3 regions of the Paenibacillus sp. O199 genome follow, and region 3 is predicted to be linked to each of the others. Evidence: riboswitches for the same ligand, from Rfam matches in the RefSeq annotation. Region 3 holds a riboswitch; each other region holds the start of a gene.

What was found. A riboswitch is a leader RNA that binds a small molecule or an ion and turns the genes downstream of it on or off. The one in region 3 is predicted to bind S-adenosylmethionine.
Region 1: linked by a shared signal. The riboswitch ahead of metA (homoserine O-acetyltransferase MetA) and the one ahead of A6049_RS18685 (methionine ABC transporter ATP-binding protein) in region 3 are both predicted to bind S-adenosylmethionine.
Region 2: linked by a shared signal. The riboswitch ahead of A6049_RS24005 (amino acid permease) and the one ahead of A6049_RS18685 (methionine ABC transporter ATP-binding protein) in region 3 are both predicted to bind S-adenosylmethionine.

Annotation. Positions count from the first base shown of each region.
Region 1 is NZ_LGRP01000004.1:257,539-268,019, reverse strand. It holds gene A6049_RS08550 (trans-sulfuration enzyme family protein) at 1-724, opposite strand, end outside; gene A6049_RS08545 (aminotransferase class I/II-fold pyridoxal phosphate-dependent enzyme) at 717-1,904, opposite strand; gene metA (homoserine O-acetyltransferase MetA) at 1,929-2,846, opposite strand; SAM riboswitch class I at 3,081-3,205, opposite strand; gene corA (magnesium/cobalt transporter CorA) at 3,659-4,594, shown strand; gene A6049_RS08530 (HRDC domain-containing protein) at 4,687-5,688, opposite strand; gene A6049_RS08525 (ROK family protein) at 5,872-6,750, opposite strand; gene A6049_RS08520 (MOSC domain-containing protein) at 6,822-7,517, opposite strand; gene A6049_RS08515 (phosphodiester glycosidase family protein) at 7,547-8,653, opposite strand; gene A6049_RS08510 (5'-3' exonuclease) at 8,659-9,552, opposite strand; gene A6049_RS08505 (arsenate reductase family protein) at 9,726-10,091, opposite strand; gene A6049_RS08500 (RluA family pseudouridine synthase) at 10,445-10,481, opposite strand, start outside.
Region 2 is NZ_LGRP01000022.1:27,928-38,408, forward strand. It holds gene A6049_RS24000 (Ger(x)C family spore germination protein) at 1-1,196, shown strand, start outside; SAM riboswitch class I at 1,262-1,364, shown strand; partial or broken gene A6049_RS24005 (amino acid permease) at 1,459-2,712, shown strand; gene mmuM (homocysteine S-methyltransferase) at 2,757-3,740, shown strand; gene A6049_RS24015 (PQQ-binding-like beta-propeller repeat protein) at 3,906-5,057, opposite strand; gene A6049_RS24020 (hypothetical protein) at 5,091-6,287, opposite strand; gene A6049_RS24025 (hypothetical protein) at 6,323-6,556, opposite strand; gene A6049_RS24030 (ABC transporter permease) at 6,696-9,098, opposite strand; gene A6049_RS24035 (ABC transporter ATP-binding protein) at 9,102-9,860, opposite strand; gene A6049_RS24040 (sensor histidine kinase) at 10,005-10,481, opposite strand, start outside.
Region 3 is NZ_LGRP01000012.1:82,248-92,728, forward strand. It holds gene mqnE (aminofutalosine synthase MqnE) at 1-449, shown strand, start outside; gene A6049_RS18650 (NAD(P)/FAD-dependent oxidoreductase) at 657-1,718, shown strand; gene A6049_RS18655 (YuzB family protein) at 1,715-1,969, opposite strand; gene A6049_RS18660 (NifU family protein) at 2,050-2,295, shown strand; gene A6049_RS18665 (SDR family oxidoreductase) at 2,364-3,143, opposite strand; gene A6049_RS18670 (DUF2167 domain-containing protein) at 3,468-4,466, shown strand; gene A6049_RS18675 (MetQ/NlpA family ABC transporter substrate-binding protein) at 4,652-5,488, opposite strand; gene A6049_RS18680 (methionine ABC transporter permease) at 5,568-6,227, opposite strand; gene A6049_RS18685 (methionine ABC transporter ATP-binding protein) at 6,228-7,262, opposite strand; SAM riboswitch class I at 7,390-7,531, opposite strand; gene A6049_RS18690 (Cthe_2314 family HEPN domain-containing protein) at 7,662-8,390, opposite strand; gene A6049_RS18695 (COX15/CtaA family protein) at 8,603-9,541, opposite strand; gene A6049_RS18700 (thioredoxin family protein) at 9,844-10,188, opposite strand; gene A6049_RS18705 (DUF2515 family protein) at 10,332-10,481, shown strand, end outside.

The sequences.
Region 1 (10,481 bases), on a different contig from region 3:
TCTGCAATTGTTTTAGCTGTGTACCCAATGAATCCGTACGAGCAACGGCTAAACCTGCCAGCACATCACTGTGTCCGCCAAGAAACTTGGTCGCACTATGTACGACAATATCTACCCCGAGCTCGATCGGCCGTTGGTAATAAGGCGTCATGAAGGTGTTATCGAGAATGGAGATTAACTCATGTTCCTGTGCCCAGGAGGTGACTGCAGCAATATCCGTGATCCGAAGTGTCGGGTTGGATGGTGTTTCCATATAGACTGCCTTCGTATTCGGTTTGAGCGCTGCCTTCACTTCATCAATATTGGTCATATCCACAAAGGTAGTCTCAATCTGCATCCGGCTCAGAATGGAAGTAAGCAGTCGATACGTTCCTCCATATACATCTTCCGTCACAATCATGTGATCGCCTGCCGAGAACATCATGAACACACTGGAGATGGCAGCCATGCCTGAGGAATAGGCAAATCCGCGTGCCCCACCCTCCAATAATGTAATGTAATCCTCCAATGCCTGACGAGTCGGGTTACCGGAACGACTATAATCATGTTGAGGTGGATTAAAAATATCAAAATGATGGAATGTGGAAGCCTGGTAAATTGGTACACTGGAAGCCCCGGTGGTTTTATCGATTTCATCACCGAAATGCAGCAGCTTGGTATCGAACTTCAGGTCGGAATGAACATTCCGTTCATGATTGTTGGCATTATTGTTTTGCTCACTCATGATGCGTTCCCCCTTCTATCTCCTGCTGTGCAGCTGTGAGTGCATTGCCCAGATCGGCAATCAGATCTTCGGCGTGCTCGATCCCTACAGAGAAGCGCAACAGACGGTCATCTACACCTACAGCGTCACGAATTTCAATCGGAATATCCGCATGGGTCTGTACCGCAGGATAAGTCATCAATGACTCTACACCCCCGAGGCTTTCCGCAAAAGCAATCAGTTTGATGTGACGAAGCAACGGTTCAACATAACGAGCATCCTTTACTTTGAAAGAGAAAATGCCTGTATTTCCACTGGATTGTTTATTCTGTATTTCAAATCCGGGATGATCCGACAAACCAGGATGATACACTTCATTAACGGCTGGGTGCTCCAAAAGGTACTTGGCAATCGTCAAAGCATTATACTCATGCCGCTCCATGCGAAGAGCGAGTGTCTTCATGCCTTTCATCAGCTGATAGGAGTCGCTTGGAGACAACACTGCTCCAATAGAATTGTGCAGGAATGCCATTTCGGCCGACAATTCTTCCCCTTTGGTAATAATTAATCCGGCAAGTACATCATTATGACCACCCAGATACTTCGTGGCACTATGGATGATGATATCAGCACCGAGTTCAATTGGACGCTGGAAGAATGGAGTCAGTAGTGTATTATCCACAATGGTCAGCAAGTTATGGCTCTTGGCCCAGGAGCATACCGCTTCCACATCCGTAATCATCATTAGTGGATTGGTTGGTGTCTCAATAAATACCGCTTTTGTATTCGGTTGACGAATACTTTCCAGAGCTGCCAGGTCATTGGTATCTACATAACTTGCTGTCACACCAAATCGAGACAGGATGCGTTCAAGCAAACGATACGTTCCGCCGTACAGATCCAGCGATACAATCAGATGATCCCCTTGTCCAAATAAAGCGAAAATCGTTTGCAAAGCAGCCATGCCGGAGCTACAGGCAAAACCTGCATCACCGGATTCCAACGCTGCCGCTGCTTCTTCCAACACTTTACGGGTTGGATTGGTCGTACGAATATAATCAAATCCCGTGCTTTGTCCAAGCTTTGGGTGGCGAAACGCAGTGGATTGATAGATCGGAAAATTAATGGCGCCCGTTACCGGTTCATTGATAGACCCAATTTGGGCCAATCGACTTTCGATTTTCAACTTATTGTCTTCCATTGCAGCATCCTCCTGTAATGTCGATTAGATTTGCGGACCAATATCGTAAGGTGTCTCTTGATACACATAGTAATTGAGCCAATTAGAGAATAATAAGTTTGCATGTGCCCGCCAAGTGGCCGGGGGAACACGGGAAGGATCGTCATTCGGGAAATAATGTCTAGGCAGCGCAATGTCCATGCCTTTAGCTGCATCACGGTCATATTCCCATTTCAATGAAAGAGGGTCATACTCAGCATGTCCGGTTGCAAAAATCTGTTTGCCGTCTTTGGTAGCAACCAGGAAAATACCCGCTTCCTCAGATTCAGCCAATATCTCAAGGTTTTCGTTTTTTTCAATATCTTCACGTCGCACTTCCGTATGGCGGGAATGCGGGACGTTGAATACTTCATCAAATCCGCGCAGCAACTGCACATTGGATCTGTTGATCGTATGTGAGAATACGCCAAAACATTTTTCATCCAGCGGAACTTTGGGAACTCCAAAATGATGGTATAAACCCGCTTGGGAAGCCCAACATATATGCATGGTCGAAGTCACATTGGTTTTGGTCCATTCGAAGATCTCCTGGATTTCTTTCCAATAGTTCACGTCTTCAAAATCCATTTGCTCTACAGGAGCGCCTGTAATGATCATGCCGTCAAAACGGCGGTGTTCAATCTCATCAAAGGTTTTGTAGAACAAGTCCAAATATTCCTGGGAAGTATTCTTGGACGTATGAGACTTCGGATGAACCAGAACGATATCTACCTGAATTGGTGTGTTACCCACCAGACGAAGCAATTGTGTTTCTGTCGTTTCCTTTGTGGGCATCAGGTTTAATATAGCGATACGTAGTGGACGAATGTCCTGCTGGTAAGCAGATGTCTCGTCCATGACAAAGATGTTCTCTCCTGCAAGTACTTCCTTGGCAGGCAGTGTGTCTGGAATTTTGATTGGCATGGTGTTTCTAACTCCTCCTTGTGCATAAATAGATGCAGCCACTGCGGAATCGATACGATTCGCATCCGTACAGTTATAGGCTGCCATGAGCTTGCCTGCAGGCGCTGAATTGCAACCACATTGCTGGCGGCAAGCTCAAGTTCCTTAGCGAAAATCACTGCTGAGAAGTCGGTGCATATAACAAAGACCTTCCTCGGATTCCGAGAAAGGTCATATGTAAATAGATATGCGCCTCTCTCATCTCTCAGTTACAACAGTGTCACTTGGACACTTGGTCGCTGCAAGAATTAGCACCGTGCGGTATACCGCCGGTTGCCGGGTTTCATCGGGCCAGTCCCTCCACCTACTCTTGATAAGATTTCGCTTTATTCAATTGTAAATACTAGTGTGGTTCACCTTTTACTTTAAGACATTAATCCCCTCACGTCAAGGTGTAGTTCAATGTCTGTTCCTCAGGATCGGAACCGTTCATCATCCGTTGTCATACACTGCTCCAGGGCGCGAAATCGACACATTTTTGCGCTTGAAAGGACCCTGTACCAGCGGTATACTAGACAAGTGTTATAAACCCTTATGTGAGAGGTGACATATTCAATGGATGGCGACCCGAGGCCTGACTGGCAGCCGAATTCCGACAAACTGCATAGAGAATTGTTATCAGCATGCCGGCAGCGGGACGTTACTTCCGTTTGATTATAGAGCGAACGCAGTCCTGACTTCCAGGCTCCGCTGCCGACCGGCTGATCTGTTCTTTTTGCGCCCATATTGATGAAATCCGCCCATTTGGCGGGTGCAGAAGGAGTAGATGAATAATGAAAATCCGGTTGGTAAATAACGGTGTATTTATTCCGGTGGACGACATTCAGCAGGCGCTGACTCCACCAGCGGAGGGGTTTTACTGGATTGATGCCGACGTAGACGATTTGGCGGTACTTCAACCGCTGTTCATGATGCATGATCTGGCCGTGGAAGACTGTTTGAGTGACGAAGAACAACGTCCGAAGATTGAAATTTATGAGAGCCATTATTTTATTGTTATTAATAGCATTCGTTTTGATGATGAAGAGATTTTTTTACGTGCCGTCAACTTGTTCCTTGGCAGACACTTTATTATCAGTGTTACCAAACAGAAAGTCAGCGAATTGCGGACATTGAAACCGATCCTATGGGAACAGGAAATCAGTACGCCGGATAAGCTGCTGTATCTGCTGGTTGACTTGATTGTTGATAATTATTTCACCGTAGGTGACCGAATTGAAGCGCGTATCGAGAAACTAGAAGAAGACATTCTGATGCATACCAAGAAGTCTCATCTGAATGAGATCATCGGGTTGCGCAGTGAGATTTTGTGGCTGAAGAAAGTGCTGGGACCTCAGAAAGAGGTCATTAACACACTCAATAAAAAAGATCTGCGTCTTATTGATGATCAACTGCAAAAGTATTTCAGTGACATTTATGAGAATGCTGTTAAAATATCCGAAACCTTTGAGACTTATCGCGACCTGATGGGGAACTTACGAGAAGCTTACCAATCCAGTATCGCCAACCGGGCGAATGAAATTATGCGTGTGTTCACCGCCATTACCACGGTGTTCATGCCGCTGACCGTTATCACTGGCATCTATGGGATGAACTTCACGAACATGCCTGAGTTGGACTGGAAATATGGTTATTTCGTGGTTATTGGCCTAATGGTTACGCTGGGCCTAAGCATGTTCTTTATTTTCCGCAAAAAAGATTGGGTTTGAAATAGCAAAAGACGAAGCGCTCCACTTTTGGAGACGCTTCGTCTTTTTTTATAATTAGTTTATTGTATGACAACTAACGTCCTATTTCCAATCTAGCCTGCATTCTGCTCTGTCTCTGTGTGACGACGAAACCGGATGCGAATCATGCGCAGTCTTTCGTAGACCTGCTCCAGATTGCTCCCGCCAGGCTTCTCTTCTCCATACACCTTATGTAACACGGGCTTCAGAAACGTATCTCCCAGCTCCTCGTAGGCGCTCCATACCGCCTCTTGCTCCTCTTCGGGCATGACAGCAAGCTCCGCATCGAGTAGACAATCTGTGTCATACCCCTCCAAATCCAGTGCCTCTAACAGTTCAATTAGCTCCCGACGGGACAATCCGGAACGATTCACGATCTCCTCTAACGTATATCCTTCTTTCATCCCTTCAAGTACCTGCTTCCGTGTGGTAAATCTGTCTAGCTCCTGCTTGTATTTCTGCTCTCTCTGTTTGTACAACCAGCTCTCATATTCTTGTTCCTTCAGAACCGAGTACACCCACTCTAGCGGAAAAGATGTGGAACGTTCCAGTCCATTCGTAAGCTCCAACCATTCAGCTCCGTACTCGGAAGCCTTGCTCTCTCCTACGCCAGGCAGTTGCATCAATTCATCGATGGTTTGTGGAACAAATGCACTGATCATGCGTAACAACCGGTTTGTTGCAATAAAATAGGGGGCCTTCCGGTCAGACGCTGCTCTCTTCCTGCGCCATATGCATAGGTCCATATACAGCCCCTCATTGCCATATAATTCACTGTAACAATGAAGACGTTGACCGCCATAACTGCGCGACTTCAAATCATCATTTTCGTGAAACATACCCTGCAGCAACGGACGATATCCTTCGCCCATCTGTATGGCTAACTGATGACGATAAACATGTAACAGCTCGTCCCACGAACTGCCAGCATACCAGATGTCATCCGTTCGATCTCCTTCCTCATATCGGCTCCATCCCAGATGCCACGCTCCTTCTTCTTCACCGATCCACAACTGCGCATGCTCTTCATTCTGACCTGACATTCTGGATAATCTGTTCATGAAAATGACTTCCATTTCTTGTCCCTCCTTCAATAGTTCAGCTCGACACAGTCTGTTTTGTGCTAAATTAAGCAACAAAAAAACACCTCTCCTGCAAAATCCATGCAAGAGAGGTGCTTCCTCATTAACCGTGCTATGCTGTTGCTCATAATATTACCACAATGGAAAAATTCGTCAACTGCTTGTTTGTAAAGCCATTTACTTGTTCAAAGCCAATTTGGCCAACGCAAGCGAACCACACAGTCCTGCGTTATCGCCAAGTCCCGGTGAAACGACATACTGGTCAATTTCGGACTGAAGTGCAGGATGCTGAACGTATCCAGCGAGCAATTCCTGCAGTTTGCTGCGAACCATTGGGAACAGATGCTCCTGCTTCATCACACCGCCACCCATTACAATTTTCTGAGGTGTGAGGATCAATACATAATTCATCAGAGCATGCGCCAGGTAATGTGCTTCAATCTCCCAGGCCTTGTGATCGGCTGGCAGTTCGTAAGCCGGTTGCTCCCAACGTTTATTGATGGCAGGACCTGCGGCAAGCCCTTCCAGACAGTCCCCATGATACGGACAGAACCCTTCATACGTATCTTCAGGATGTCTGCGTACAATGATGTGTCCCATCTCTGGATGTGACAATCCATGGACCATTTTGCCACCTACAACTGCGCCTGCACCAATACCCGTTCCGACAGTAATATACAGACAGCTATCCAGGCCTTGTGCAGCCCCCCAGGTTGCTTCCCCAAGCGCAGCACCGTTTACATCCGTGTCGAACGTCATCGGTACATCAAAGTGCTCCTTGAGCTTACCAATCAGGTTATACTGACCCCAATGCGGTTTGGGTGTTGTTGTGATGTAACCATAGGTCGGGCTTCCTTCAATCGGATCAATTGGACCAAATGAACCTACACCCAAAGCTTCAATACCTTTACCTTCAAAAAAAGCGATTACTTGAGCCATCGTCTCTTCCGGTGTCGTCGTTGGAAAGCTTACGCGCTCAAGAACTTCTCCTTCTTCCGTACCGATACCACATACAAATTTGGTTCCTCCAGCTTCAATTGCGCCTAAAATCGTCATGTTAGTCACTCTCCCAAGTAGTTTAAAATTAAAATGGATCTTCGAATCTGTTCTCTAAACGAGGACATGAATTAATCCTGTTCAGCAGTTTCGAGCTTGGCCAATCGCTTCAATAAGGTCTGCTTCCAGCTGTCGGCTAACGTTGGAATGGCCAGCAAAGCACGCATAGCAACGGCATCCTGCTTCCCCTGATGCATAATTCGATTGGCTTCCAGAATGGTCATTGATGCAGGGTCCGTGCTTATTCGTCTGAATATTGCAGAAGGAGTTACCTCACCCTCTTGCAACACCCGAAAATAAAATCCGGTATGCCCGCTATCCTGAAAATAAACAGGCAATTCTTTGTAATCATACCTTGCACCAAGCTTGAAGCAAGGCTGTCTTGGCTGGCTGACCTGTACCGTGGCTTCCCCCAATTCATACACATCACCAATCCGGACTTCTTCCTCCATACAGCCTTCAACTGTCAGGTTTTCTCCACAAGCTCCCCAGTTCAGCTTGCGATCCAACAGTTGTTCAAGCGCCGGATAACGACTGTAATCGTATACACAAACTGCCTTATCAGGCCCACCATGATGCTCGAGATCCGCCTGGGCATCCCCTGTCATTCCGGTGAATGACAGGAAGACCGGGCTGGATATGGGATGTTTCACAATGCCGCTCATCACTTCGCGCTTCTGGCCAGGCAAGGCCTGAAGTTGCCCTACGTTTACAGCTAATACCGCCGTTTTGCTTTCATCTGGCTTCCGGTTATGTGTGAGTGTCATCTGATCCTACCTCCCATATTAGCTTTCTTTTAACGAACAGAGCCACCAAAAACAAGTGTATTACTTAACAAGCGGCCCGGGGAAGTAAGCATTTTGCCGCCAGCATACATGCCAGAAGATGCACCACCATCCAGGTTCATTGCCTCCTTGGCACCAAGCTTCTGCATGACAGCAGCCCATTCTTTGATCGTCGCTCCTGACACGGTAGCCAACATAACCGAACCGTCGGCCATTATGGCTATACCGCTTCTTGCGCCGGAGGCATTGAGAATTTTGGTATCCTTGAAGCCCTCACTCGTTGGATTTACGGCAATTTTGCCGTCTTTCACCAGACGCGGACCTGCGCCCACAGCGGTGACTACATCTTGCCAAGGGATCTCTTTGCCTGCTGCATTGGTGTATTTATAATTCATCTCTACAGTTGATCCAACGGTGAAGCGATCCGACGAAGATTTCTGATTTCCCGTGAAGACCAGCACCGAGCCATTCTTCGGAATGGCTACATCGGTATTCGGTACTTTCTTGGTGACAATCCCTTTCTCCATCACAACCGCCGTACCTCCTTTGAACCCGACTGTAGATCCCCGCTCTGGCGTGTATAACATCGTAATACTCGCATTCGCGGAAGGTGTTCGGTTAATAAAGGTCGCATACCAACTGCGTGATTTCCCTTCTTTATCTGTTACTTTACCCGTCAGACTCACTTGAAGCGAATCCATGATGGCTGAACCGTCTTCCTTAAACCCGATCGTTGTTCCGTATCTTCCAATATGTATAACTTTGCCGTTTGCTATTAACATGCCGTATGGATCTGGAGCTCCGTTATAAGCTTCAAAAAACGCTCCGTTAATGGCCGCTTGCGCGCCATATGCCTTAACAATCGAAGGTAATGTTGCGGTCTGACCGACCTGCTTCTTCGCCAATCCTACGGTAACTGGTGTACCCTTGGGAATACTAACCGTCTGCACGGTAAAACTGCGTCCTGCTGCTTTTACTTTCTGTACCTTGGTGCTAATTGCCGCTTTGGCATCCGCTGTCTGTGGAGCACTCACCGCTCCTGAAAGGATTACCGGCAAAGCAAGGACGAGGGCCATAGCCCCTGTCCACCACTTTTTGCCCGTCCTTTTTGTCTGCATACTACTCACCCTATTGCCACTCCCATCCAAGAGCCCAGGCTCTTCATCTCAAGTTGTTCGAACTTGTCCATCACCATATCCGGATCAAGACGCAATTCACATACATCCAGTGCACAAGCTACCGGAACAGCACAGTGAATCTCTGCCAGTTTACGAGACAGATGAAGCATATCGAGATCATTCTCAATCTTGTTACGTACCGAAGGGGTAAGTTTATCCATATTGTCCAAAATGCCTTCTATGGAGCCAAACTCCTGCACAAGTTTCAAAGCCGTCTTCTCCCCAATGCCCCGTACCCCAGGATAATTGTCACTGGCATCGCCCATCAGACCTTTCATGTCAATCACTTGACGAGGCGTCAGTTGTTTCTCCGTCATTAGAGATTCAGGCGTATACACCATGTAATTGCCATGACCTTTTTTCATAATAATAATGCTTGTGCGGTCATCAATCAGTTGCAGCATATCATGGTCACCCGTAAGTACCATCACGTTCATATCCGTCTGCTCGGTGTAGTACTTGGCAAGTGTACCGATGCAATCATCAGCCTCATATCCTTGAGCTCCAATATTCGAAATGTTCAAACTATCCATCACTTCACGAATCAGAGCAAATTGAGGAATCAGATCATCCGGAGCTTCCGGACGGTTCCCCTTGTACGCTGCATACTCTTCACCGCGAAACGTCTTGCCCCCCATATCCCAACAGCATACGACATGACTTGGCCCAAAGGTCTGAACCGCATCCCAAAAATAACGGATAAATCCGTATACTGCGTTGGTTGGCACGCCTGCCTTTGTACGTCTGATATATCCGCTTGCAGATGTTGCATAGAATGCACGGAACAACACCGCCATACCATCTACCAGCAACAAAGTAGGTTCATTACGTTGATTCACTTGAATTTGTTCTCTCCTGTCCTGTATCTAGCAAATAAAATATCGAACTAATTCTATCATTATAGCATAGTTCCGCCAAGGATCGACCAGCCAAAAAAGCCCTGAAATTTGAACATTCAGAGCCTTTTTCACCTTGATTCATTTAACAATCAATGAAATCATTCATCTATAAATTACGCGTTGTTCCATTCCTGCTCATACGTGTCTTCTTTGAATCCTACGGTCACTTTGTGACCATCCGTAACGATTGGACGTTTAATCAGACGACCATTGGAAGCCAGCAAACGAATCTGCTCTTCTGTGGACAACCCTGGCAGCTTGTCCTTCAATTGCTGCTCCTTGTACACTTCCCCACTCGTATTAAAGAACTTCTTCACTTCAACTCCGCTCTTCTGAATCAACTCCGTTAATTCTGCTTCGGATGGAGGTGTGTCGAAAATAGGGATTAATTCCAGCTCATGCCCCTGAGCTTCCAGCCATTTTACGGCTTTGCGGCAAGTGCCACATTTGGCGTATTGATATACTTTTAGATTACTCATCGTTACTTCTCCTCCTATGTGTGCTCCGGTGGTGCTCCGGTTTCGACTTCTCGCTTCCCTTGGTTTGCTTTGCAAATCCAAAAGTCGCTCCAAACCGATACCATCGCACTGTAATTTTAAACCTCTTTGCGAATGAGAAAAATGTCCATTCGGCTATATCATTTTAGGATCAAGACACTATGACCTAAGAGCTCTAGAACCAAAGAGCTTATAATCGCAAGACCTTAGCCTACGGCATATTGTTCGGATACATCGCATCCCTCACATGGGTTATCTTACATCCAGTTGATATGCGGACGCACCATGCACTGAAGTCCACACACAGCGCAAATCACAAGCCGTTTGACAGCATTTCACAATACTTCTCTAGGTGATGCCTCCGTATCCAGG
Region 2 (10,481 bases), on a different contig from region 3:
GTCGCAAAGTCAGATTAGCGCTATTGCTGCCTGGATTAATGCTGCTGTTGTTTACCTCTGGATGCTGGAGCAGCAAAGAGATTGAGGATCTTAGTGTGTACGTGGGACTGGGTATTGATGTTGCCAAAGAGACAGAATTTGAGAAGAGTGTGAATGAACAGGGTGGACACTATCCGAAAAGGAATAATATCACAGCTACGGTTCAGATTGTTCCTAAGGGATCATCCAAGGAAGAGAGCCAGCAAGGATCCCCTGGAGCAGGGAAGTCCTATTTTAACGAACAATTAACAGGCGATTCAGTTATACAGATATTTCGTCAGTTCTCTCTGAGAAGAGACCGGCCGCTGATTGGACATCATCTGAAAGTCATCGTGGTGTCCTCCGAGGTGGCCCGGAAATTCAGACTGGATCAACTGCTTGATTTTGTGTTGCGTGATAATGATATTCGGCCAAGCTGTCTGGTTGTTGTCAGTGATCGCAGGGCACTGGATGCATTGACGTCCAACGATCCCAGTGAGATTCCTTCATTCTACCTTACCGGACTTGTGGACAATGTGTATCGTACCAATAAAATTCTGCCACCAGTGTCACTCGCCAAATTGGATGCAACCATGCAATCGGGGTCGAGCTATTTGCTGCAAAATGTCATCTCCTATGAGGGGGAACACAAGTTTTCGGGAGCGGCCATTTTTAGCGGGAAAACGAACCGATGGATCGGAAGTCTGAATCAGACGGACATGGAGGGACTATCCTGGGTACAAGGAAAAGCGAAAGGTGGAGTCGTTAAGACGTATACACACAAAGACGGCAGCACTATAACCTACGAGATTAAACACATAAAATCGAAAATTATTCCCACAGTTAAGGGCGACGATATTTCATTTCATGTTCAAATTGAATCAGACGGCTGGTTTATGGAAAATTGGACAGCTCCGGAAGCGCATGGTTCTGAGCATTATCTGGATGGTCTGGAGAAGGACTTCGGTCATATGGCTGAACAACAGGTAGATCAATTGCTTCACAAAATGCAGGATGTCTACAAGGTGGATGCAGCAGGGTTTGGCGATAAGCTGCGAATCAAATATCCACGGGTATGGAAGAAAATTAAAAATAACTGGGACGAAACGTTTAGTGAAATTCCAATCACGTATGATATTAAAGTTAAAATCACAAATCAGGGATCATCGACGGAATAAGAGAGACGTTTCTTTTTAATAGTTGACACAAGCATGATAGATCGCTATTTTTATAAAAAATCATTTTCTTATCCAGAGAGGTGGAGGGACTGGCCCTTAGAAACCTCAGCAACAGATCTGAAGGATACTGTGCTAATTCCAGCGGGTGAACAGCCTGATAGATAGGAGCGTTTGTTTTTATTTGTCAGTAACGGCGCACTCTTCAGGAAGAGTGTGTCTTTTTGTTTTGTTGTTTTCTGGATGAAGAAGTAGGGGAGCAGACATGAATAACAACAAAGATACAGGGCATTTTCAGCGCAAAATGCAGGCACGTCATGTAATCATGCTCTCACTTGGTGGTGTCATTGGTACAGGTCTTTTTCTTAGTTCGGGTTATACCATCCAGCAGGTAGGACCGATCGGTACCATTCTGTCTTATCTGATCGGAGCGATTGTCGTCTAGCTGGTCATGCTCTGTCTAGGTGAACTTTCTGTTCATATGCCAGAGACAGGGGCGTTTCATAGCTATGCGGCAAAATATATTGGACCAGCAACAGGATACACTGTAGCCTGGTTGTATTGGCTCACTTGGACGGTTGCCCTCGGTTCCGAATTTACAGCGGCCGGGCTGTTGATGCAGCGCTGGTTTCCTTCAGTGAATGTTTGGATCTGGAGCACATTGTTTGCTCTTATGATCTTCCTGTTCAACGCGCTGACCGTCAAATTTTTTGCGGAATCGGAGTTCTGGTTTTCCGCAGTTAAAGTCCTTGCAATTTTAGTCTTCATTATTCTTGGGGGCGCAGCCATGTTCGGTATTATTCCAATGGCAGATTCGGAACCTGCACCGTTTCTATCCAATATTACAGCATCTGGTTGGTTCCCCAATGTGGCTACTGCGATACTAATGACGATGCTTGCCGTAAACTTTGCGTTCTCGGGTACCGAATTGATTGGGATTGCTGCCGGGGAAACAGAGAATCCGGAGAAGACGATTCCAAAAGCGATCCATACCACACTGTGGCGTTTAATTATCTTTTTTATCGGAACGATTATTATTCTCTCGGCCTTGTTGCCTATGTCGGATGCCAGTGTATTGGAAAGTCCGTTTGTAGCGGTAATGGAGCGGGTGGGAGTACCCTATGCAGCAGACATTATGAACTTTGTTATTCTGACGGCGATTCTCTCTGCTGCCAATTCGGGCCTCTATGCATCTTCACGGATGCTCTGGTCTCTGGCTGACAAGAGAACGATCTCTCCGTGGTTTGCCAAGTTGACCAAACGCGGAGTACCATTGAATGCGCTTCTGATTAGTATGGTGGGTGGTGCACTGGCTCTGCTGTCCAGCATCATTGCGCCAGGTACCGTGTATATTACACTGGTCTCCATTTCAGGTCTGGCTGTCGTTGCGGTATGGATGAGCATCAGTGCTTCACAGTATATGTTCCGCAGACAGTATATCCGGGAAGGACATGCGGTCAAAGATCTTGTCTATCGTACGTCACTGTATCCAGCGGTGCCTATTATCTCGTTTATATTGTACAGACTAATCCCATAGAACAGATCCTGCGTGAGTATCCGGTCATGATTCTGGATGGAGCGCTGGCCACGGAACTCGAACAGCATGGGTGTGATCTGGATGATCCACTATGGTCGGCTCGTGTATTGCTCGAGAATCCAGATGTTATCGTTCAGGTCCATGCGGATTATTTCCGCGCAGGAGCCGACTGTGCAATTACATCCAGTTATCAGGCGACGGTGGAGGGGTTCCGCAAGAGAGGAATCGGCGAGCAAGCAGCGTTGGACCTTATTCGCAAGACGGTGGAACTGGCTGCACAGGCGAGAGATGACGTATGGGCAGAAGTGCAGGACGGGGGATTTGAAAACACGGCAGTCAAACCGGAGGGCAATCTGGTATTCGGAACGGCACAACAAACGTCTGATGTCTTGGAGACAGGGGTCTTGGCTCGGCCACGACCGATGGTTGCTGCATCCGTTGGGCCCTACGGCGCTTATCTAGCTGATGGATCGGAGTATGTCGGTCACTACGGCGTGTCGGATGAGACGTTGGCTGCATTCCATCGTCCGCGTATGGCGGCGCTGATTGAAGCGGGTGCTGATATTCTGGCGTTTGAGACGATTCCTTCGTTGCAGGAAGCACAGGTGCTGGTTGATTTACTGAAGGAGTTTCCTCATGCGTATGCCTGGTTATCTTTTTCTTTAAAAGACGGGACGGCAATCAGCGAAGGCACGCCGATTGAGACATGTGCACGATTGTTTGGTTCCGAGCCGCAGATTGCTGCGATTGGCCTGAACTGTGCTCCCATGGAAGTGGTGACAGAAGCCGTAAGTATTCTCAGCCGTGCCAGCGACAAACCTGTTATTGTGTATCCGAACTCGGGAGAAGTATACGATGCTGCAACGAAGACGTGGAGTGGACAGGGAACGTGTGGCAGTATGAGTGATGCTTCGGAACAGTGGGTTGCTGCGGGTGCAAAAATTATTGGCGGCTGTTGCCGCACGACGCCACATCAGATTGGTGAACTTGCAAAGAAGTGGCGGAATTAAAAGACTTGATGTAGAGTTGTACCCCGAAAAGCTAGAGATACAACCAAATATAAAGAAGCCCTCACGACCCATTACTGGATTGGTGAGGGCTTTTTCAGTGTGATTTAGCGTTAACATCAACATGAGGACATTCCTCTTGTGATGCTTTTGATGCTTCTGATTATGCTATTTAATTAACTGAGTGCTAACTAAGGTACGACCTTCGTCGCTTAGGATGTACAGACCCGTTGTGTTATTGAGAAATAGACGTTCCTTATGAAGATCAAATTCGCCATTTTTGTAAGTGTACAAAACCTTCAGGTTGTTTGTGTCCATAATTATTAGTTCTAGTTCATCTGCGTCATTCTTTTCAGATTTAAACATCAAACTTGTGCCATCCAAAGCCATATTGGGATATGATACTGGCAGGTATGCCTTCTCAGCAATTAATCTACCTGAAGATGAATATAGCTTGATTCGTTTATTTTTATAATCCACAAATATAAAACGACCTTTCAATGCAAAAAGCTCTGTTGAATATTCCTTATAAGGAAGTTGTTTTGTCCAGTTTAGCTGCCCTATGCTGTTGTAGCCTTTAAGCGTTATTGTTTTTTTGTAGATATTATAATGCAGGAATGTGCCGTCAGATAGACTCTTAATCCCATTGTAACCTTTACCACCAGTAATCGTTTTAATTTTTTGTCCGCTGGTCAGGCTAATCAAGTAAAAATCGGGATTATCGCCAAATTTACTGCCGACAATCACATCACCATGAATCTGCTGCATAAAATATGGAACCTTGAACTTTCGACTTAAATTTCCACTAGCATCGTAATAGTAGAGTACATTGCTTTTATTATCATGGGAGACTGAAATCAAATATAGACTTCCATTTTCGCCTGGAATGGCTGATTCAGCCGAGTATAGTCTCCAATCTTCTGGCGGCCCGGGCAGAGGTGCTGTCCAACGGATCTGACCTGTGGCTATATGCTTGGCACTCACTTGATTATCGGCAAAAATAAACATGTATCCATCATCGGAAAGCGTGTACTCGTCGTCCGTTGGAATCGACCAAAGGAGCTCCCCTGTTTTGGCATCTACACTGTCGATATAATAATCATTATTCTTGTCTACTTTAGTTACGAGAAGACTTTCATTCCCCATGGCATCTGTAACACTCTTCATTGAATATGAGCTTGTTGCACTCTGTCCACCGTTGGTAATATCATACCCCCATTGGAATTGCAGCAGATCTTTAGCCAGAGCTGGCTCGGATGGGATTGCAAGGAAGAAGCATAGGCTGGCTATAAGCCAATAGTTGATTCGCTTTAAACTCATGATTGGTAGACTCCTTATGTAATGTTCTCTGGATTATGGAAGTAACTGATACTTTCTTATCGTCTGCCCGTCGGAAGGCAGGAAAAATAATTCATTTTGCTTATTGAGGAACAATTCATCTTGATTAAACCTTACATCGTTCCAATCGTTCTGTGTCACCCGATAGAGCTCTCTCAGATTATTTGAATCTCTAATCACGAGTTCTATTCCCTGTTCCGTGTATTGGATGTACATAAAACTCTGTAAATCGATTGCCATTTTCAGAGGGCTATTTGGATCACCTTGCATGTAGAAGGGATTTTCATTGACTCCTGTAATGAATTTTCCATCCGAATTCATAAGCATGATATTGCCTGCGGTTTGTTCCAGATACAGCACACGATTATGGATGATAAATATCTGGGGAGGCCCTTTTTTAAAAGAAAAATCATACTTCCATTTCAAAGCTCCCGTAGGCGAGTACGCCCTCAACTCAAGTTCACGGTTATTGATAAACTTCCGGGTTATTAGGGTTCCATCGTCCGTAACCCTATTCCCGTAGGGCAAGGTTGTTTCATTGGTCAGCACCGTTAGCTTCTTACCTGTAGAAAGATCAAAAACATGAGTATACGGACTTTTGTTGCCCGGTTGACCTAAAATAAATTTGCCTTCTATTGTGTAGTATTGCATATAGGGGAGAACAAGCTTTTTGCTTCGATGTCCCTGTTCATCATAATAATAAAGAGTTATATATTTGTTTTTGTGATAAGTAAAAGAATAAACTGTTCCGTTTTTGGTGAAATCTGAGGACTGACCTTCACGAAAGTAAGGGTTTATTGAGGACCATATCGGTTTACCGGTTGTCAGATCCGAGACCGTAATAATATCATCAAATCTTTTTTCATAGTCATCAGTTTCAGCAGGTTTGAAAGTATACATGTAACCATCACTGGTTGAACCATAATCAGATTCTGGCTTGGACCATCGGATGTCCCCGGTTTCACCACTAATGTTCTCCACATATATGAGGTCCTCATTCACAACCTTTCTCACCAGAATGTTTAGGTTGCCGGATGAATCCAGTCTGAAGTAATGCGGAGTGAATCCATCCCCCCATTGGCCAGAATCGACCTGCTTGACCCATTCAAGTTGTGGCACGGTCTTAGCCCAGGCCGAAGGCGTGCCAATCGACAACAATCCTACACTCAGGATGCTGATTAATAAACAAATTCGAATACAAAACCATTTCAAAATAAACAGCCCCTTAACAAAGATCGAGGTCAAACTTAATCTGGACCTACCGTTTCATTTTTAATATCCTGCACCAACCGTATGATCTCCGCAACACCTAGTAACAATAGTCCTGCTATAATACCGTTCATCATAACTGGAAGAGCCAAAGACCATTGAAAGCCATTGAACTCATTTTGCCCAACGAGGATACCGGCAATAATGGATAGAATGATGCTAATCCAAGCGATCCACTTCAACAATTTACTCGTTTTATTTTTGTTGTACAAAGAAATTAACTCCTTTACCATAGTATGCCATTAAGTCTATCATATCTATCATTGCTAGGTATATAGGACTATTTTTGTGTCGGATTTAGAGTTTTGTTGAAATATATTGTCATGTGTTTTAATGTCTGTCTGCTGCATATTATTCAATAACAAGAATGCGCGGGGATGCCTGACGAATCACCTTGGTTGATCTCCAGGAGCCAAAAGCTGCTGCAAGGATACTCAGAGAAGAGAAAAGTATAATCCCCCACCAATTCAGAACCAACGGGATTTGTACGATACCGTATCCAGAGAGCACCTTTTCAAGCAATAATGGAAGAAGGTACACACCTGCAATAACGCCAAACATCGAACCGATCAGGGATAACAATACAACTCCCAATGTAATAGAGGACCGAATACTGCCGGATGTCATTCCAATCGACTTATAAATGCCATACGTCTTGCTCTCTTTGCGAATACTGATCCGGCAGGTGCTGAAGATAATGATAAATGTAACCAAAATGAACAGCAGACCAATTAGAGCCATGGGGTACACAAAAATGCTTGCAGCTTCTGCATAAACAGAATCCAGCAGCGTTTTTTGTGTGACGATGGAAGCAGAGTCTTTGAACCGCTCATTCAATTGGTTAGCAATAGCTCCTGCCTGTGAAGGATCGTTGACATTGATAAACGCCACATTTACATCTCCGTAATCCGGATTCACGCTTCGAACCGCTTGAGCTGTGATTCTTCCGGATACCGACAAGTCGGAGATGGCCTGATAGATGCCCGAAATCATGAACGTGCGCTTCTCTCCTTCAATGTAGAGATCAATGAGATCTCCAATATCCTTGTTGAACATCTTGGCAACACTAACCCCGATTGAAATTTCATTTTCGAGTTCCGGATTGTTTCCTCTCAACGTCTCAAAACCAAGATCTTGATAGCTTCCATCCAGTACTCTTAGATAAAGACTGGTAGACTGGCTGGCCACGTCGGTTGAATCATCTGGAAGGATAACCCCTGTGATGTTCCCTTGCCAGCCCACATTTTTGATGCGAGGGTCCTCTTCCAGCACCTGCTTTAACTCATCCTTGGGGAAGGTAGATTTGTTCACAACGACGGCGGCGATGTTAGCATTGTCGTAGCCCCAATTGGCAGCTGTCTGATAAATTCCGGTAATGCTGGTCAGTACAACATATCCAAGGACAAGCACAGAGGCAGCCATCGTGGTTAACAGCAGCATCAGAACAGAGCTCTTGGTATTCTTGATCAGATTTCGTATGCCAATGACGGCGGCTACTGGCAGCCGGGCAAATCCAACCCGGTTGGCTAGAGGCGAATTCATTCGTCGGGCCAAGCGGGTATTTTCAGTTTCCGACATACCGTAGCGGATGGCTTGCACAGGCTCGATGCTGCGCGCCTTTTTGGCGTATAACACAACGAATAATATTACCAGCGCAAACAGCAGTATGCCGACTAACATGGCTGCTCCGATGCCTTCCATCGGTACATCTCCATTGCCAGTTCGCAGAGAAGACACAGAAATGTTGATAATGAATTTGGATACAAACACGCTCAGCGCCAGTCCTGGAATAACGGCAATGATGGACAGCAAAGCATATTGAATAACATAGGTACCGATTGTTCTCCCGGAGGTCAATCCCAGTGATTTCAGAATCCCTATTGTTTTGTAGTTGGCCAGAATGGCATCCGAAATGGTAAATCCAATGGTGATGAGAGCGATAACCATCATGACAGCACCCAGGAAAATCATAATGAATCCAATAATCTGATTGATAATCAGATAGAAGGAAGAGATACTCTCAAACTCCATCTTGGTTTCCAAGAAAGGGGTATGGGTCTCACTGGTGTAACGATCCCAATAGCTGGAGTTGGTTCGATAATCATCAAAATGGATACCCATCATATAATTATCTTTTCCTGCGAGTGCCTGGAAGTCATTCTGGTAGTCTGTACTGTTCATCCAGATCCTTGCCGCATTGGTGAATGGTGCACCGTAAGGAACATCGACTACAATCGCGGATACCCGAAGATCAAGCGCGGAAGACCCTGTTTTGAAATTAACGGTATCTCCTACGGCTATATCATAGGCATTCGCCATTGAAGTGGGAATCCATACGCTCCCTTGTTCGGGAGCCGAACTCTGCGCACCACTCGAAAAGATCAGTTCATCGACGGCCCAGGGCGGCTGAGGGGTATTCATCATGTACAGATAAAGGTTGGGAATGTCCATGCCTTTGAAGGCGATTCCGGACAAGGTACGATACGTGAGCAAAGGTGAAACCTCAACTCCGTCCTGTTCAGCCCACCATTCATAGACGGCTTTAGGATCATTCAGTCCTTTATCAAACGTCAATATTTGATGGGACCCGTTGGTCCGGGTGTGCATTTCGTTGAACAGATTGCCCGTGTTGGCCAGAATAATAACCGCAGTAGATACCAGTAGTGTAGATAGCAAAATGAGCAAGGTGATAAACAGATTCTGTGTCTTATTTTTGCTCAGGTAGGAAAGGCTCAGTTTCAACATAGCAGCCATAAATTACTCCTTTCCCGACACAAACGCGAAGACCATCGATTCCCGATTCTGGATCTGGTGTTCGTCATATTTGTCAAACTCGAGAATACCTCCAACCTTGCCATCCCGGATAAAGATCAGACGATCCGCCCGGCAGGCTGCCTTGATATCATGCGTAACCATCACAACAGACTGTCCCTTACGGTTGATATCGGTCAGGATATCCAGCACGGCTTTCCCGTGCTCATAGTTGAGGCTTCCCGTGGGTTCATCTGCAAAGATGATGTCCGGTGAATTGATCAGCGCACGTGCAATAGCTGCTCGTTGCTGCTGGCCACCCGAGGTTTGGGAGGGGAGACGGCTATTCTGTCCGTCGATATCCATTGCCTTCATGAGGTGGGTGGCACGTGCCTTGACCTCACTTTTTTTGCTTCCGGCAATGTAACCTGGCAAGGCGATGTTATCCTGGATGGAAAGACCGGGCACCAGATTGATACTTTGGTAGATGTAGCCGATTCTACGGGTACGGAATTCGGACATTTCCCGCTCACTATAGGCGTCAATACGCTGATCCTGAAAATAAACCTCGCCGGCTGTTACTTGGTCTAGTCCGCTTAACAGATAGAGCAGCGTTGATTTGCCTGAGCCGGAATTACCCATGATGACGGTGAAATCCCCTTCATAAATATCAAGATCAACATTGCGTATGGCATGATATTGTTCGCTTCCAGTATTATATGTCTTGCATAAGTTTTGAGCGCGGATAATGGATGTTTTGGTCAAGCAGATCACTCCCCATGACAGTATACGATTCATTCTAATAGGGGAATGTTGAGAAAGACTTATCAAATTATGAATAAAGTATTACAGCCCTATTGGTAAATGGATTGAGATGAAGAAAAGAAGGTTGGAAATGAACTTCTATGCTCAGCAGATTGGAAGAGTAAACTGAAACAGAGTGCCCTGTCCCTCTTTGCTGGAAAAGGAAATATGTCCTCCATGGGCTTCGATTATACTTTTGCAGATGGACAAGCCGAGACCGGTTCCCTCATGAATATTCCTTGCGGAAGGTGAGGAATTCCCCCTAAAATATCGTTCAAACACAAAAGGCATATCCTGAGCTCGAATTCCCTGCCCTGAATCGGCGATACTAATCCTCAATTTACCTAAATCAAGTTCCGCGTTAATCCGAATAGAATCTCCCGGGACGGTATGTTTGAGCGCATTGGAAACCAGATTGGACAGGACCTGTTCAATTCGTATGGGGTCCATTCGGATAAGAACATTGGGAATATGCTCCGGCTCCTCATAAATCAGACCGTTCATTCGTACGATATGTCCAATAGGGTTCAACATCGTTTCAAATGCGGATCGACTGTAAACCTCACGCGGCTCCACAGAAAT
Region 3 (10,481 bases):
ATACCACGATGCTTTATGGATCCATTGAGTCCTATGAGGATCGCGTGAACCATATGGTACAAATTCGTGAACTGCAAGATGAGACCAACGGATTCATGGTATTTATCCCGCTCTCCATGCAGCCGAAAAGCAAAAACGCCAGCATCATGCGTCGTAACTCCGCATACGAGGATCTCAAAACGATTGCGATCAGCCGTCTGATGCTGGATAACATCGATCATATCAAAGCATACTTCATCAACATCGGTCCACAGCTGACTCAAGTCGCCCTTGGATTCGGTGCTTCGGATGCACACGGAACTATCGTTCGCGAACGGATTAGTCATGCAGCAGGCGCACTAACGCCTGAAGGCCTCACCCGCAAAGAGCTTATATGGTTAATTAAGGGTGCTGGACGCATTCCGGTTGAACGTGATACGTTCTACAATGAAATTCAAGTGTACGAATAGCATGTAGTATGAGCATCATTCCCATAAGCGACTTTCATTCAACTCGGGAGCGTTTGGCATGGAGTGGTGCGGATTACTGAAACATATGCCCATTTTCAATCATTTCAAATCCAGATTAAAAAAACAGGAGCAGCTATGTTATTGCATAGCTGCTCCACAGGTTACAGCCCCGTTCACACGGGACTGATGCAGAAAGGAAGCCGAGTCATGAAAAATTTCGTCATTCTCGGAGGCGGCTACGGTGGCCTCACGATTATCAAGGAACTTCTGGAAGGCAAGATCCCGTCAGATACACAAATCGTGTTGGTGGACCGCAGTCCCTTCCAAGGATTGAAAACTGAATATTACGCACTCGCAGCAGGGACCGTATCCGATTATGACCTGCGTATCCAATTTCCAGTCAGCGACAAAGTCACTTATCGTTACGGAGAAGTAACTTCGATTGACTTGGAACAGCGTCAGATTGAATTTGAAGGACAGGACCCTTTGGAGTATGACAAGCTCGTGATTGGACTTGGATGTACAGACCGATTCCACAATACGCCGGGAGCCGAGGAATATAGCTGTACGATTCAAAGCTTTAGCAAAACACGGGAGACCTACCTTCGTCTTAACGAAGTCAAAGCTTATGGTAACGTGCATATCGTCGGCGGTGGATTGAGCGGCGTCGAGATCGCTGCCGAGCTTCGTGAGAGCAGACCGGATCTGAACATCAGCATCCTGGACCGTGGTGAACGTGTATTATCCGCTTTTCCGCAGCGCTTGTCCGCTTATGTTCATGAATGGTTTGGTGAACATCAGGTCGAGACACGTGGGCATATTGCCATTTCCCGACTTGAACCGAACGCCATTTTCAACCGGGATGAAGAAATTCTGACGGATGCGGTAGTCTGGACTGCCGGCATTCAGCCCGTAAAAGTCGTACAAGATCTCGATGTGACCAAGGATCCACAAGGTCGTGTCGTACTGAACGAATATTATCAAATTCCAGAATATACCGATGTTTATGTAGTAGGTGACTGTGCCAGCGTGCCTTATGCACCAAGCGGTCAGGCTGCCGAAGTACAGGGTGAACAAATCGCCCATATTCAGCATGCCCTCTGGAAAGGCGAAAAGCCCAATCCGCAGCCACTCAAGCTTCGTGGCACACTCGGTGCACTCGGCAAGAAGGCTGGATTTGGGCTGATGGGCAAAACGTCCATGATGGGACGTGTGCCACGTATTCTAAAAAGCGGCGTGCTCTGGATGTCCAAGCGTCATCTCGGTTAATCGAGATCCAGCTCATCCCAGGCATCGGCTTCGGCAATTTTGGCCAATATAGCGTTATATAAATCCTCCACTTTGTCGGTGATGACAAGCTCGCCATTCACCAGTGCAAATGGAGTCATGTAACATTGGCCGCAGTTGCTGAGGCAGCCGTATTCTATCACATCATAGTCTGGATTTTCTTCCAGTTGATCCATGACTTCATCTGTGCCAAAATGCATATTATTGGCACAAAATTCAATAATCGGTCTCATGTAGGTTCACCTGCTTTGTTTGACCATTTTAATTTGTGGCCAATTGTAATATACTATAGTGAGGAAAGGAGTTGAAAAAAATGAGCGAAAACGCACAAAGCACCATGTATGATGAGGTATCTGAAGTGCTTGACAAACTTCGTCCGTTCCTGCAACGCGATGGCGGTGACGTGGAACTGGTCGACGTGGAGGACGGCATTATTAAGCTGAAACTGGTCGGTGCCTGCGGCAGCTGCCCAAGCTCCACCATTACCTTAAAAGCCGGGATTGAACGCGCCCTTCTCGAAGAAGTTGAGGGTGTCGAAGAAGTCGTACAAGTATTCTAATCAATCCTTCACGAAATAAACCTCAAGAGCCTTTCGCTTCACATGAAGCGGAGGGCTCTTTTTTTGTGCTATGCATCCTCACGCTGTATGTTAGGACGAATCGGGTCAAGTCCTCCAGATACATCCATAATGTTACCTGTTATAAAATCGGAATGATCCAGACACAGATAGGTAATCACCCGCGCAATATCTTCACCGCTTCCAGGACGTCCTCTCGGCGTTTCCTCGTCGGTTATACCTACCATCTCATCAATCGTTTTCTCTTTGTTGGCACCGCGAATATCACCTGGACACACCATATTAACCGTAATGCCGTAGGGAGCTTCCTCTACAGCAAGTGTCTTTGTAAATGAAACCAGACCTACTTTCGCAGCAGCATAAACCGCCCGATGAGGCCATGACCTCGCTTCTCCTGCATGACTGAAGCCAAAATGTATTATTCGTCCCCACTGCTTGCGCCGCATCTCCGGCAATACACGCTGATCCAGCAGCATCGGCCCAAGCAGATTTCCTTGCACAAGCATCTGAACCTCATCTTCGGAATACTCGGCAAACAGTCGACGTTCACGGACAAAAGGACCCGCGTTGTTCACGAGAATATCAATGCTGCCCAGTTTCTCTTCGACCTGAGCAACGAGCATAGTGATCTCTTCTGTCTTGGAAATATCGGCCTGGACGGCAATACACCGCACACCCTTGGCTACAATCTGAGTCTTTAACGCCTCAGCCTCCGTACGGCTATGTACGTAATTCAGAGCAATATGGCAACCCTGATCCGCCAGACTGAGGGCCGTCATTTTACCAAGACCTTTGGCACTTCCCGTTATGAGGGCAATCTTTCCCTTCACGTTCATCCCCCTCTTCAAAGAGCAGTCACTCATCCAGTATAAAAGATTTATCATCCCCCCACAACTCGCGTTTCCCACCAATCTGTACCATTTGCAAAAAAGTGTAAATTAAGGACTAAATACTTATCTTTCAAACCACTGAAATAAAATGAATTAGGTCTTTTGTAGGAAAATTAACCCTTTATCTCCAGAATTACCTTGTCTGGTCTGGATGCCTGTGTTAATGTCGATAAGTCCTTATTTTCTTATGAATATAACGACACAATACATATGTTCATGTAAATGACAACATTGCATGACACCTTCGAAAGGAATACAGCGTAAATGAAAAGATGGTTAGCCTCTCTACTCGCAATTTTGCTTATCGCCTCATTTCAAGCTCCATTCTCGACCACAGCATCTGCAGAAAGTGAAAGCAATAGCTCCACCGAAGATTATCAATGGATTGATGGGCCTTCAGACGTAGTCCTTGATAACAAAGCAACATTAAACGTAGCTGAAAATCTCTCCTATCTCGATGCAGCTAACACCCAAAGGTTCCTGGAAGACACGGACTCCTTCCCCAATGGAACGGAAATTGGAAGTATCTATGGCGCCGGCGAAAACTCCAACTGGTATGTTATCTTTGAATATAACGATACCGGTCATGTCGATGATAGTGAGAAAGACGATCTGAATGCCGATGAACTGCTCGATAGCTATAAAAGAGGTACAGAAGATCAAAATGAGAAAACAACACCCGAAAATCAATTGTTTATCACCGGATGGGAAATTGAGCCCACCTATGACAGCAGCAAACATCAATTGATCTATTCTCTTGGTCTTGAGGATGCAGAGCGGGAAAAACTCGTCAATTATAATGTGAATGTACTCACCCGCGAAGGATACATCGGTGTTATCCTCGTTACGGATAGTGCCAATTTTGAAGAAAATCGCAAACAGTTTGAAAGCTCCGTGCTTAACCAGCTCAACGTGATCAAAGGAAATACCTATGAAGAGTTTGATGCATCCGTAGACAAAAAATCAGAACTTGGCCTGACCAGTCTGATTCTCGGTGGTGCTGGTGTAGCTGTAGCTAAGAAAGTTGGATTATTGCTTTTACTTAAGAAAGGATGGTTTGTCATCGTGGCCGCTATTGTTGGTGCTTTCGGATGGATTCGTCGCAAGCTGACCGGCCGCAAAAAAGATGCTGACCCAGGAGATCAGAATTCGCTATCTCCTGCAGAGGAAGCTTACCAACAGCATGCTGCTGGACAGGAGTCCGCAGGCTCTGATAGCCAACAGACAGATGGACATTCAGATACTGATCCGAATAAACGTTAAGCTTATAAGTAAAGCACTTATAGTATTCCTACATCGAAGTGCTCTTACCTCAAAACGTTCTCTTTAACATGATGTACAAAACAAAAAGCCCTGCATTCTCCATAAAGAGAATGCAGGGCTTTCTTTAGTAGTTCCATAACAAGTGGAGCCGAGTATACAATATATTTTCAGCTTAATCGTTCAGCTTAAAACGCCGGTTCTACAGCACCTTGATAACGTTCTTTGATGAATGTTTTAACCTCTTCGGAATGCAGGGCTGCAGCCAGTTTTTGAATGGCATCTGCATCTTTGTTATCTTCACGGGATACGAGGATGTTTGCATAAGGGTTACCTTGAAGATCCTCAATCAGCAGTGCATCCTTCTCTGGGTTCAGATTGGCTTCCAGCGCGTAGTTGGCGTTAATGAAGACCAGGTCTGCTTCATCCAGTTGACGAGGCATCATGGCTGCATCCAGCTCGATGATATTCAGATTTTTCGGATTGGCTGTAATATCCTGAATCGTAGAAGTGATATTTGTGTTGTCTTTCAGCGTGATAAGTCCTTCTTTTGCAAGCAACAACAGTCCACGACCGCCGTTGGATGGGTCATTAGGAATGGCTACTTTTGCGCCGTCTTTCAACTCATCCAATGATTTGATTTTTTTGGAATAGCCAGCAAATGGCTCAACATGCACAGGTGTTACAGCAACGAGATGGAAACCACGTTCTTTGTTCTCTGTATCCAGATAAGGTTGGTGTTGGAAAAAGTTCGCATCCAGTTGTTTATCTTCAAGCTGTTGGTTCGGTTGAACATAGTCATTGAAAGTCACGATTTGCAAGCGAATGCCTTCAGCTTCGAGTTCAGGCTTGATGCTTTCCAAAATTTCTGCATGTGGTGTAGGGGATGCTCCCACTTTCAATTCTACGGTGCGCGGTGCGCCTCCAGCATTATCAGCGCCGCTGTCGGAATCCTTGTTGTTTCCGCAAGCCGCTAGAACCGCAATCAGCATAATACTAAGTAGAGCAAAAGACCATTTTTTCATGTGTAAAACCCCTTCTCCAATAAATTTTTTTGCATTTTGCCCCAAATCGATACCGAATCAGGTAAATGCTATATATGTGTTATTTCCTGGTGAACCATTTAACCAAACGATCGCCAGCCATCTGAAGCACTTGCACCAGAATGATCATAAATACAACGGATATAATCATAATTTCATTCTGATAACGGAAGTATCCGTAGTTGATTGCCAATGTTCCCAGACCTCCACCACCAACCATCCCCGCCATCGCCGTGTAGGAAACTAAGGTAACGATTGTAATGGTGATACCAGCTATCAGACCCGGCAATGCCTCTGGCAGAAGCACACGCCGTACAATCTGTCCGGTTGAAGCTCCCATCGCCTGTGCGGCTTCAATGACGCCACGATCCACTTCACGCAGTGTAGTTTCCACCAACCGGGCAAAGTATGGAGCTGCGGCAATGACGAGTGGTGGTATAACGCCCAATACTCCTGTAGCAGTGCCAACCAGTGAACGCGTAAACGGAATGAGTGCAACAATCAAAATGATAAATGGCACTGATCGCAGAATATTTACAATAAACGATAGTATCGTGTACACCACTTGAGATTGAAGCGAAGTCGACCTTGCCGTCATAAACAGCAATACGCCTAGCGGCAAACCAATGATTATCGTGAATAGGCCCGATGCTCCGAGGATTTGCAGTGTTTCAATTGAAGCCTTACCGATTTCTTCCCAACGTACTGTTGAAAAATCCATTTAACGAAGCACCTCCACATCAAGTCCCTGATCCACTAATTCTTTAATGGTGAGATTGATCTCATCTGACTGCCCCTCAAACCGAACGGTCAGCTGTCCATAGGGAACTTGTTTGATCGTTGAAATGGTGCCTTGCAAAATGGCGAAATCCACTCCTGTTTTGCGAACCGTTCTGGACAAAATCGCCTCATAGGTTTTATTGCCCAGGAAGGATATTTTCACAAGCTTAGAAGATCCATCCTTCTGTAATGAGACATCTGCACTCGCCAGAGCGGTCTCTTCTAATGCAATTCCCACCTCATGGTCCCGCATCATAAAGTCACGCGTAATGGCATGCTGCGGCTTGAGGAATACTTCCGTCACTGGCCCTTGCTCCACGATGCCTCCCTGATGGATAACCGCCACCTGATCACAGATATTCTGGATCACGTGCATCTCATGGGTGATTAGAACAATCGTGAGATTATACTTTTCATTGATATCCAGCAATAACTTCAGAATCGAATCAGTTGTCTGGGGATCAAGTGCCGATGTGGCCTCATCACACAGCAGCACGTTCGGATCACTCGCGAGCGCTCTCGCAATACCTACCCTTTGCTTCTGTCCGCCTGACAGCTGGGCCGGATATTTATTGCTGTGGTCCTCCAGTCCAACCAATGCGAGCATTTCCTTCACTTTTCGATCAATTGCAGCCTTGGGCGTATTAACGAGCTTTAAAGGAAAAGCCACATTGTCATATACCGTAGCTGAGGATAACAGATTAAAGTGTTGAAAAATCATGCCGATCTTACGCCGTTGTTGTTGCAAATCGGACTTATTGAGATCGGTTAGGTTGATTCCATCAACCCAAACCTCGCCTGCCGTGGGGCGTTCGAGCAAATTGATACAACGGATCAATGTACTCTTGCCTGCACCGGAATGACCGATAACTCCGAATATTTCACCCTTGCGGATATTCAAATTTAGTTCCGATAAGGCCGTCATACTTTTTGAGCCTTTACCGTACTTCTTGGTTAAACCTTTTAATTCAATCAAAATTACTGCTCCTTCCCACTGCCTACATGTATCTTTACCCGAATGAAAGGAAAACTCCCCTTTATCGTACAAAAAAAGAGCCCCTTTTGCAGAAACAAAAAGGGCTCTTCACGTGAAAGATTATACCTTCTCATCTGCCAAAATCGTGCCTTGCACCATTTTGTAGGAATTAGCACCTAACATCTATAAAGTATGACACAGCTGTCATGCAGTTATAAATCGGTTGCCGGGCTTCATCGGGCCTGTCCCTCCGCCGCTCTCGATAAGAAATATTTAATTTATAAGTTCAGTAGTAGTTATAATGTTAATGTCATAAATGTTAATTCCATCTAACTGTCGATCAGGAACTCAGTATAATCCAAGTATTCCGATTTGTCAAAGGCAAATATTACTATCCAATCAGTTCGTCGGTTGATTCATTACCTGCTTATGCCACTTCTCGTTGATGTAGCCATACGCTGCTTTTAACGTCTCACATACCATATCCACACCCTGCCGGAGTTCCAAGAGATGCTGATCCAGGTCTTCCAGCTTCACTTTCCCTTGCAAAGTCTGGTGCAGCTGCCACAGATCATCCTGCATTTCGGAATTCATGTAATGAATCTCCATGTTTCGCCGTTTGCGCAATTTGCTCATTGGCTCACGATAAGAGTCCTTGATCCGGATTAGTTCGTTAGCAAGAACATAATGCAGCTTATCATATCCGAACTGTCTTAATACGGTGAAATAAGAATAATGAGTTTTAACATTGGTTGTATTCAGCTCAAATATTTCATTCAACACTGTACCTAACTTATCCAAAATGGCAAAACATCGGATGAAGCCATCCTTATAAAAATAGACGTAACGGGCATACTCCGCTTTTTCTAATAATGTCATATCATCCGTAGAGCCCGCTTTGACTTTCTGACGGAAATGGGAAGCTGCAAAACAGCTTTGTTCCAATTCATCCAGCGAAGAGATCAGTCCCTGGGTCCATATATACAGTTTACGAAAATCATGGGTAGGATCATGGTCCACATGCATCTGTCGCTGAAATAGCTCAAGCGTATCCGCCATCGCTTCCATCGCGTCCTTTAGTATCCCTTCGTTCTTACGCGGCTTTTCACCCAGCAACGTTCGCAGCATATATAGCCTCCTCTTTCCACTCTGCAGATCATCAAATTAATAATAATTCATCATATTAAACTAAATCGGAATCAGAGTAAACGTATGACCGCTGCTTACAATAGGGTGCCCTGACACACCTGACATCAAACAAAGTTCACCTGTCCAATGATGTACATCATCGGATGGTGAACTTCACTGGATTATCCCTGAACTACAATAATTCGGATATATTAGAACCGATTAACGGGCCGATGCAACTTGTACACCAGGAAACTCATATAGGTTAATACACCGAACAAAATAGCAATATCAAGCATATGCGCCAGCGCCACGAACATATACACTTCCGGACGATTCATCGTGAGCATCAGTCCAAAACCAATAACCACTTGCAACAAAACCAGCACAACAGAAATGACGCCAAGTGCTCTTAATTCCGTGTTATCCGGATGTTTGCGATACGCAAAATGACCGAGGATTGCAATGACGATTACTAATGAAACAGCTGCCACCCGGTGAGCAAAAGCAACAGCTACGCCTCCCGAGAGCTCAGGAATAATCTGCCCGTTACAGAGCGGAAAACCTGAACAGCCTCCAGCAGAATCCGTATGGCTCACAAATGCTCCAGTATATACCACGAGGTACGTATAGATCGTGGAAAACCACACCAGATTTCGGAACCCTTTGCTGACTCGCGGATATCGATTCAGTCGTTCCAATCCACCATGGCGAGCTTCCTGCCGAATACCAAGCGCCATCATCAATGAGCTGGCAAAAGCAATTAAGGCAAATCCGAAATGCAGTGCCATGACTGCGGAAGATTGGGAGAATACGACGGCAAAAGCACCCATGATTCCCTGGACAATAACAAATATCAGTGTTAACAATGAAAACAATTGCAGATCACGGCGTGATTTGCCAAACCGCAAAAATGCTACAAAAGAGGCTATGGACAAAAGCCCTGCCAGTGCGCTGACGGCGCGGTGGGAAAATTCAATTAGTGAGGCAACAGTATGTGCAGGCACAAGTTTTCCGTTACATAAAGGCCATTCTGCGCCGCAACCGAGGCCCGATTCCGTTCGGGTCACAACGCCTCCGCCAAATGTGGCCAGAAACATGACAAGACAGGTTAATACGGTTAACCATTTAAACAAGGTTAAGTGTTTCAATTTTTTCTCACCCGCTGTTGGTTTAAGATGGCGAAGAACTACATCCTCCGCTTGATTCGATACTTTGACACTTATTTCACAACTAAATTCATTATACCGGATAAATGTGTCATTGACGCCGCGCTTTGTGACAAAATGTTAACGTCTGTCGAGAAGTTGACCCGCAGGTCATCGGTAAATATGTACATTATTACAACGTTAGTTTCTCCCGAAAACTCGGAAAATACAAACGCCACTTCCCTATTTCAAGAGAAATGGCGTTCATTTAATTATAACCTTTAACATGGTTAACCTGTCATGCTTTATTTATGAATCGTGTTATACACCTCAACTGCACGCTGCAGGAATTGCTCAATCTCTTCTCTCGACTTGCGCAGTTTGTTCACATAACGAACAAGTTCCCGGCCATCTGTGTAAGCTACAAAGCTGGGGATGCCGAGGATATTTTGCTCTTCGCTCACTGTACCCACCTGATCTACGTCGACCTCAACCAACTTCAGCTCACGAGCAAACTTTTCTTCAACTTCAGGCATAAACGGATCGATGTACTTGCAATCACCACACCAATCTGCCTTAAATACAGCTACAGTCAAACGCGGAGATTGGATTGCCACATCAAATTCCGGTTTCGATGTAATCTTTTCCATTACAACATCTTCCTTTCTATACCTTGTCTTATTCTCTAAGTGAAGCAAATTGCGGAGTGGAAGTCAAATATTCGGCGCATACTGACATCAACAGCTTCCTAAACTAAAAACGTAATCAGATTATAAAGAAAGGAGGTCATGTTATGACTTCCGTTAAATCGGATTCCTCCGAGCCTGCCCAACATGGGTCGATATTACAGATGGTTCGATCCATCCCAGGTGCGGCCCGGGAAGTGTGGAGGGGCAAACAGGCGGCTTGGCAGGCTTCTGCACAGCTTCGTCATCCCTTGCGT